Regions from separate parts of the Pantoea sp. X-Soil-YNGN-844 genome, predicted to be linked through region 1. Evidence: predicted binding sites of a transcription regulator. Region 1 holds the regulator's gene; the other holds the start of a gene.
What was found. The regulator PurR, encoded in region 1, represses purine synthesis genes. The targets are predictions, from matches to a motif close to CANGCAAACGTTTGCNTG.

Region 1 (4,585 bases):
CGATAATCCTGCAACAGAATCGTGACGTCTAATCCGCTACAGCGCTGCTGCGCCAGTTTCTGTTGTTCGGCGGAAATCGTCACGCCATGCACGTTGACGCCATAATGACGTGCGGCAAATTCCGCGAGTCCGCCCCAGCCACAGCCGATATCCAGCAGAGACATTCCGGGCTCCAGCGCTAATTTACGGCAAATCATATCCAGCTTGGCTTCCTGCGCCGTCGCCAGGGTTGTGGCCTCTTTCCAGTAGCCACAGGAATATTGCATATAGGGGTCGAGCATCAGTGAAAAGAGATCGTTACCCAGGTCGTAATGCTCTTTACCGACAATCCAGGCCCGCTTTTTTGACTGCAGATTGGTTAAGCGGGCAGCGGCAATGCGCAGCGTATCTTTAAAGTGATGCGGGAGTTGCTGATCGAGTTTATGTTTCAGCACCTGATGGAAGAAAATATCCAGCCGATCGCACTCCCACCATCCATCCATATAGCTCTCACCGAGCCCAAGCGATCCCTCCTGCAGAACACGCTTAAAAAAGCCGGGATGATTAATATGAATATCCCAGGGGCGTGAACCATTAATTTCAATATCCGCTTTTTCCAGCATTTCGTGGACGATGCGATACCAATGGTTTTCCTCAGGGCTCACTGCTTCTGCATAAGATGAACTCATAGCTTTTCCACCACCTGTCCAATCTGAACCTGAACAAAGAGTAGTCAATTTCGTCAGGCATTGAGAAACGGCACGGATGACTCCGCACACCGGTTGACTGTGTGATACAGAGGACTGGAATAGCCTGCAGCAGGTCGGTCAGGGTAAGAATAACGCGCGCGAATACCGTCCCGGCAACAGGGTGCCAATCAGATTATTACGTTATTATATTGTTGATTTATTACAGATTTGTTGACCCGGATGAGTATATTCTCACGCGGGTCAATATTCAATGACTTATTGTTAGGAGGCTAACGAAAAAGTCAGTGTGTCAGTGATTATCCTGGCAGGCAGGTTGCGCGGAGGCAACAACAGTTTGTGCGCTTGCGGTACGCTGTGTGGCGTAACCCACCAGCGCCAGCAGAATCGTCACCGTCATCATCAGCGTAGTGGTAAACAGTGCATGCGTTAATCCGGCAGAGACTGCCAGGCTTGCAGCGAAGCAGAGTCCTAGCTGTAAGGTGTTCTGCAATGCGGCCGCTTTACCGGTGGCATGCGGGAAGGGCGTCAGTGCACTGGAAACCACTATTGGATAAATCGCGCCGTTAGCCAGCGCCATCCCACAGAACGGCACCATCAGGCTCACCAGCGTGCTGCTGCCAGCAAGCGCAACAGCAAACAGCGCCAGAATGCTCAGGCTGTAGACGGCCAGCAGCCAGGGCAGCAACTGTGCGCCGTTAAAGCGGTTGAGCAGGGTGCGACAGCCGAAGCCGCCAATTAAAAAGGCGAGCGTCTGGGGCACATAACTCAGACCGATATCAGCGGGCGACAGACCCAGATCCGCCAGAATAAAGGGCGATCCGGTCAGCCAGGCAAAGAAGCTGGCGGAGCAGGCGGAGTAGATCAGCACGTTGCCGCTGTAGACTCGTGATTTAAGCAGCGTGAAAAAGCCCGGCTGCGCACCTTTTTCTCCCGCAGCCTTGCGCACGGTGGGCAGACGCAGCGTGGTCAGAATCAACGCCACCGCAATCAGGGTCAGCACCAGGAAAATCGAACGCCAGTGGAAATGGCCGATGAGCCAGGCACCCAGCAACGGTGCCAGCGCCGGCGAGAGCGCAACCAGCGGCATAATCGTGGCAAAGACTTTGTTGGCGCGCGCGGCAGGATAGCGATCCACCACCAGCGCCTGCCAGCTCACGGCCGCAGCACAGACGCCAATCGCCTGCACAAAGCGCAGCGCCAGCATCAGAGTGATATCATTCACCCACAGCATGCCCGCACAGCCGACGCCAAACATGGCCAGTCCGGCCAGCAGCACCGGTTTGCGGCCAATGCGATCGGAAAGCGGTCCCCAGAAGAGCTGACCACAGGCGAAGCCCGCCAGGAAGAGACTCATACTGGCGCTGATCAGGCCCGGCGAGGTATTAAACGTTTGCTGCATCGCACCAAAGGCGGGCAGATACATGTCAGTGGCTAAAAAGCCGAGCATGCTCAGCAGGGCAAGATAGGGCATAAATCCTTTATTCGACAGCATCTCATTCTCATTTTTGCAGGATAAACGCGGCAGAGTGTAAAAGGTGCGTTTGCCGCTGTGAAACGGTAATATTTGCCGGTTGCTGTTAAAATTTTTGAAGGCAGATTATGTGGTCAGAATATGCATTAGAGGTCGTTGACGCGGTTGCCCGCGGGGGCAGTTTCAGCGCCGCCGCGCAGGAGTTACATCGGGTGCCCTCTGCTATCAGCTACACGGTGCGTCAGCTGGAGAACTGGCTGGCAGTGCCACTGTTCGAACGCCAGCATCGCGAAGTAGTGCTGACGCCAGCAGGCGAACATTTTGTCCGGGAAGGGCGCAGCGTCATCAAAAAAATGCTTGCCACCCGGCGGCAGTGTCAGCAACTGGCCAACGGCTGGCGGGGGCAGCTCAGCATTGCCGTTGACCGTATCGCAAAACCTCAGCGCACCCGGCAGCTGGTTAAAGACTTCTATCGCCACTTTCCCGATATGGAACTGATCATCAGCTATGAAGTTTTTAACGGCGTCTGGGATGCGCTGGCCGACGGTCGGGTGGAAGTTGCGATTGGGGCCACTCAGGCGATTCCGGTAGGCGGACGGTTTGCATTTCGCGATATGGGTATGCTCAACTGGCGTTGCGTGGTCGCGCCCGAGCATCCTCTGACGCAGGCGAGCCAGATCGATGATGATACGCTGCGTAGCTGGCCGTCACTGGTGCTGGAAGATACATCACGCGCACTGCCGCGTCGTATGACATGGACGCTGGATAACCAGCGCAGGCTGGTGGTGCCGGAGTGGCAAACCGGACTGGAATGCGTGCAGGCAGGCTTATGTGTGGCGATGGTGCCGGGTCATCTGGCCAGACCACTGCTCGACAGCGGCGAGCTGGTCGAACTGACGCTGCCGGTGGCATTTCCGGATAGCCCCTGTTGCGTCAGCTGGGCTGAGGATCGCGCATCACCGGCGACAGGCTGGTTGCTCAGCTATCTGGGTGATGCGCAAACTCTTAATCAGGAGTGGTTAAGCGAGCATTAACGGCGATAGTCGCGGAACGGGCCATCGGCCACGGAACGGCGCTCAATCAGCGTGGGATGGACCTCAATCGTTTGTGACACTTCGCGCTTACTGGTAATGCGGTCCAGAAGCATTTCCAGCGCTTTCTCACCCAACTGGGCTTTAGGCTGATGCACTGTGGTCAGGGCCGGTGCGAAATAACGGGCGTTGCGCACATTGTCATAGCCGATCACCGAAATATCCTGTGGGACGCGCAAACCCATCTCGTCGGCGGCGCAAATCGCGCCCATCGCCATGATGTCACCGCCACAGAACACCGCCGTCGGACGCTGCTTCTGCGACAGGATCTGCTGCATCGCCTGATAGCCCGATTCCGGCTCAAAGTCACCCTGTACAATCCACTCGGCACGCGGCTGAATACCCGCTTCTTCCAGTGCCTTCAGGAAACCGGCATGGCGTCCGCCGCCGGTGTTACGCTCCATCTGACCGGGGATAGCACCAATATCACGGTGTCCGCGTTCAATCAGATAACGTCCCGCCAGATAGCCGCCCTGGAAGGCGTTATCGAGAACCGTATCGGTAAAGTCGGCGCGCGATTCACCCCAGTCCATCACCACCATCGGGATATTGCGGTTCTCTTCCAGCATCTGCAGCAGATCGTCCGGATACTCAGAGCACATCACCAGCAGGCCATCGACGCGCTTCTGCGCCATCATGCTGAGGTAGGCGCGCTGTTTTTGCAGGTCGTTATGCGCATTACCCAGAATCAGCGTATAGCCTTTATCAAAACAGTGGTTTTCAACCGCTTCAATAATTTCAGCGAAATAGGGCGCTTCGCTGGAGGTGGCAAGCAGGCCCAACGTTTTGGTGTGGTTTACTTTCAGGCTGCGCGCCACCGCACTTGGCGAGTAGTGCAGTTCCTTAATTGCCTGCCAGACCGCCTCGCGTGTCTCTTCAGCGACAAAGCGTGTTTTATTGATGACGTGCGAAACGGTGGTCGTTGAGACGCCAGCGCGTTTCGCCACATCTTTAATTGTTGCCATGAAAATCGGACTCCAGTGCTTACCTAACTCTATGATAAGCGTAATGTTAAACGTTTGCGTCTGCTCAGGGTTTTTTCCGCAAAAATGCGGCTTTTCTGGCCGGTAAACAGGCGACTGGCGGAGAAAAAACGCCTGAAAAGATGCGCAAACGGAATCAGGGATGCGCGCGTTGCGCAACAAAGGCGGGATTCTAACAAGGCTGAACGGATAAAACGAGATTTTTACCGGACCCTGTGGGAAAATGCCATATCCCTGCAAAGTGTGTGACTAAGGAGCAAGCAATGAGTACCGATTTGAAACTGGCTTTGATGACCACTATCGGCTGTCTGCTGATGATTGTGGCCTTTAGTTTTACTGCCATTCTGCACT
Region 2 (4,585 bases), 1.3 Mb from region 1:
ACATCACCGTAAGAGAAGCCGCCACAGGCCACCAGCGCCTGGAACTCTTCCAGACCGCGACGTCCGGCCAGCAGATCGCTCATATGAACGTCAATGGCGGTGAAACCGGCCCTGTCAAAGGCGGCGGCCATCTCGACGTGTGAGTTCACGCCCTGCTCACGCAGCACCGCAACGCGTGGACGTGCGCCAGTTGCGATCATCGGCGCCGCCACATCTTCCTGCGGATTGAAGGTCAGATTCACGTTCAGGCCAGGGTCGCTGTCGTTCTTCTTCGCTTCATGCTCCTGATCGGCACACGCCGGGTTGTCACGCAGGCGCTGCATCTGCCAGGTGGTTTCCGCCCACCAGGTGCGCAGCGTGGTACGGCTTTCGCTGTAAACCGCGCTGTCACCGGCACGGATCACAAAGCGATCGCCCGGCTGTGCGCTGCCCAGCAGATGCGTCGAGGCGGCAAGGCCGTGATCCGCCAGGATCTGCTCAACCACCGCGCGATCGGCGGCATTGATCTGGATCACCGCGCCCAGCTCTTCGGTAAACAGAGCAGCCAGCGCATCGTTGCCCAGCGAGGCGATATCAACGTCGATACCGCAGTGACCGGCAAACGCCATTTCGGCCAAGGTCACCAGCAGACCACCGTCGGAGCGGTCGTGGTAGGCCAGCAATTTCTGCTCAGCCACCAGCGCCTGAATCGCATTGAAGAAGCCCGCCAGCTGTGTCGCATCACGCACGTCGGCAGGTTTATCGCCGAGCTGACGATAGACCTGCGACAGCGCGGTTGCGCCCAGCGTATTCGCGCCGTTGCCCAGGTCAATCAGCAGCAGCAGGTTGTCCTGTTCCGCCTGCAGCTGTGGCGTGACGGTACGACGAACATCTTCGACGCGGGCAAATGCAGTAATCACCAGCGACAGCGGCGAGGTCATCTCACGCTGTTCGGTGCCTTCCTGCCAGCGGGTTTTCATCGACATCGAATCTTTACCGACCGGGATAGTGATCCCCAGCGCCGGGCAAAGCTCTTCGCCGACCGCTTTCACCGCTGCATATAAACCGGCATCTTCGCCCGGATGACCGGCTGCAGACATCCAGTTAGCCGAGAGTTTCACGCGTTTCAGCGAACCAATCTGCGTTGCCGCCAGGTTAGTCAGTGCTTCACCCACCGCCAGACGACCCGACGCCGCGAAGTCCAGCAGCGCAACCGGAGAACGTTCGCCCAGGGCAAAGGCTTCGCCGTGGTAGCTGTCGAGACTGGCGGTAGTCACCGCACAGTTGGCAACCGGGATCTGCCACGGGCCGACCATCTGATCGCGCGCTACCATGCCGGTCACGCTGCGGTCACCGATGGTGATCAGGAAGGTTTTCTCCGCTACGGCAGGCAGATGCAGCACGCGATTCACCGCATCGACCAGCGTAATGCCGTCGCGCTGCAGTTCGGTACCCTGTGCCTGCTGTGTCACCACATCACGCGTCATCTTCGGCGTTTTGCCCAGCAGCACGTCAAGCGGCATGTCGATTGGCTTATTATCGAAATGGCTATCTTCCAGGCTCAGGTGCAGTTCTTCGGTCGCTTCACCAATCACCGCGAACGGAGCACGTTCGCGCTGGCATATCGCCTCAAACTGTGCGAGCTGATCGGGCGCGACGGCCATCACATAACGTTCCTGTGATTCGTTACACCAGACTTCCAGCGGGCTCATGCCTGGCTCGTCACTCAGGATGTCACGCAGGTTAAACCGGCCACCGCGGCCACCATCGCTGACCAGCTCCGGCATGGCGTTGGAAAGGCCGCCCGCGCCTACGTCGTGAATAAACAGAATCGGGTTCTCATCGCCCAGCTGCCAGCAGCGGTCGATCACTTCCTGGCAACGGCGTTCCATTTCCGGGTTATCACGCTGAACCGAGGCGAAGTCGAGATCGGCATCCGACTGGCCCGAGGCCATGGATGATGCCGCGCCGCCGCCCAGGCCGATGTTCATAGCCGGTCCACCCAGCACCACCAGCTTCGCGCCGACGGTGATTTCGCCTTTCTGCACGTGATCGGCACGGATGTTACCGATGCCGCCCGCCAGCATAATCGGCTTGTGATAGCCGCGCAGCTCGGTGCCGTTGTGGCTGGTGACCTGCTCTTCATAGGTACGGAAATAGCCATTCAGTGCCGGACGACCAAATTCATTGTTAAACGCAGCGCCGCCCAGGGGCCCGTCGGTCATGATTTCCAGTGCGCTGACGATGCGCGCCGGTTTGCCGAAGTCTTCTTCCCACGGCTGTTCAAAGCCCGGAATGCGCAGGTTAGAAACCGAGAATCCAACCAGGCCCGCTTTGGGCTTGGAGCCGCGTCCGGTTGCGCCTTCATCACGGATCTCACCACCGGAACCGGTCGCGGCACCAGGCCACGGCGAGATGGCCGTTGGATGGTTATGCGTTTCCACCTTCATCAGGATATGGGCAGCTTCCTGATGCCAGCGGTATTCGCTCTCGCCGGCGTCAGCAAAGAAGCGGCCAACCTCTGACCCTTCCATCACGGCGGCGTTATCTTTATAAGCAGAGAGCACGAAGTCCGGCGTCTGCTCCATGGTGTTTTTGATCATCTTAAACAGCGACTTCGGCTGTTTCTCGCCGTCGATAATCCAGTCGGCGTTGAAAATCTTGTGACGACAGTGCTCAGAGTTCGCCTGCGCAAACATATAGAGTTCAATGTCGTTGGGATTGCGGCCCAGCGCGGTAAATGCCGCCACCAGGTAGTCAATTTCATCGTCTGCCAGCGCCAGACCCAGCGAGATATTTGCCTGAACCAGCGCCTGACGGCCCTCACCCAGCAGATCGACGCTCTTCACCGGCTGCGGCGTATGGTGCGCAAACAGCTGCTCAGCCTGCGCCAGATCGCTATAGACCGTCTCCATCATCCTATCGTGCAGAAATGTACCCAGCGTCTGCCACTGCGCTTCTGTCAGTTGCAGAGCCTGCACATAAAAAGCCAGACCGCGTTCCAGACGGCGTACCTGCGGCAGGCCGCAGTTATGAGCAATGTCGGTGGCTTTGGATGACCAGGGCGAAATGGTGCCGGGACGTGGCGTCACCAGCAGCAGACGTCCCTGCGGGGCATGTTCAGCGAGAGAGGGACCATACTTCAGCAGGCGTTGCAGGCGGCTCTGTTCGTCAGCGGTTAAAGGCGTACTGACATCAGCAAAATGGATGTACTCAGCGTAAATATCACTCACCGGCAGATGAGCGTCCTGAAAGCGGGTCAGCAGTTTGTTTACACGAAATGCCGACAGGGCGGGCGAACCACGCAGAATTTCCATTAATAAGTCTCTCGTCAGGGCGCCGGGCGACGCTTGATTGGGCGCAACAGGGAAAACGGGGCGTATTATAGAGAAAGCGACCTCGCGACGAAACCGTTTGCGCACAATTTTTGGCAACCCGGATTTGCCTGAATTTTGCGCAAAAGCTGCTATAAAAGTTGCTCAGTGTGATTTTGTTGCGCAAAATGCCCCTCGCTCTGGGAGTTCAAAGAAGATAAATACTGCCTTTAAAAGACAGAGGCCTTAGAGCCAGCGAGAGATAACTATTTGAAACGCCTAAAATTTAATTATCTGTTTATCGGTCTGGTTGCCGTGCTGTTAGCGTTAGCGCTGTGGCCATCCATTCCCTGGTATGGGGGTGGGCAGGACAGGATTTCACAGATTAAATCACGGGGAGTCCTGCGGGTCAGTACCATCAACTCCCCATTAACGTACTACACAGTTAACCAGTTACCGGCCGGTATGGATTATGAGCTGGCAAAACGCTTCGCCGATTATCTTGGCGTCAAACTGAAGGTGACGGTTCGTCCTAACCTGAGCGATCTGTTTGATGACCTTGACGAGGGTAAAGCCGATTTGCTGGCCGCTGGCCTGAACTACAACAATGAACGCCTGACGCGCTATCAGACCGGGCCAGGTTACTACAACGTTTCACAACAGCTGGTCTATCGCGTGGATAAGCCACGCCCTAAAAACCTCGGTGACTTAAAGGGGCGGCTGACGGTTGCGTCCGGATCGGCCTATCTGTCCACGCTGAAGAGCGCGCGTTCCAATCAGTTCCCCGATCTGGACTGGGCGATCTCCACCGATCAGAGTCCTAAAGCCCTGCTGGAAGCGGTCGCCGACGGCAAGCTCGACTACACCATTGGTGACTCGGTGACCATCGCCCTGCTGCAGCGCATCTATCCGCAGCTGGCGGTGGCGTTCGATGTTACCGATGAAGAGCCGGTGACCTGGTATGTGCGGCACAGCGATGACGACAGTCTGAATGCAGCAATGCTCGACTTCTTTAATGGTATGGGCGAAGAAGGCGCGATGGCGCGGCTGGAGGAGAAATACCTCGGTCACGTCGGCACCTTTGACTATGTTGATACCCGCACATTCCTGCGCGCCATCGACAATACGCTGCCCGACATCAAGCCGCTGTTTGAGAAGTATGCCACCAGCATCGACTGGCGGCTGCTGGCAGCGATCTCTTATCAGGAGTCGCACTGGAACCCGCAGGCTACCTCACCGACCGGCGTGCGCGGCATGATGATGCTGACGCGTAACACCGCTGATAGCCTGGA

Region 2: a site for PurR is predicted at 3,383-3,400, ahead of purL (phosphoribosylformylglycinamidine synthase). Genes of this name have one in related genera too.

Annotation. Positions count from the first base shown of each region.
Region 1 is NZ_AP036007.1:1,821,326-1,825,910, forward strand. Features, by position in the region: gene cfa (cyclopropane fatty acyl phospholipid synthase) at 1-668, opposite strand, end outside; gene punC (purine nucleoside transporter PunC) at 979-2,181, opposite strand; gene punR (DNA-binding transcriptional activator PunR) at 2,289-3,194, shown strand; gene purR (HTH-type transcriptional repressor PurR) at 3,191-4,216, opposite strand; gene cydH (cytochrome bd-I oxidase subunit CydH) at 4,498-4,585, shown strand, end outside.
Region 2 is NZ_AP036007.1:3,078,911-3,083,495, forward strand. Features, by position in the region: gene purL (phosphoribosylformylglycinamidine synthase) at 1-3,296, opposite strand, end outside; gene mltF (membrane-bound lytic murein transglycosylase MltF) at 3,564-4,585, shown strand, end outside.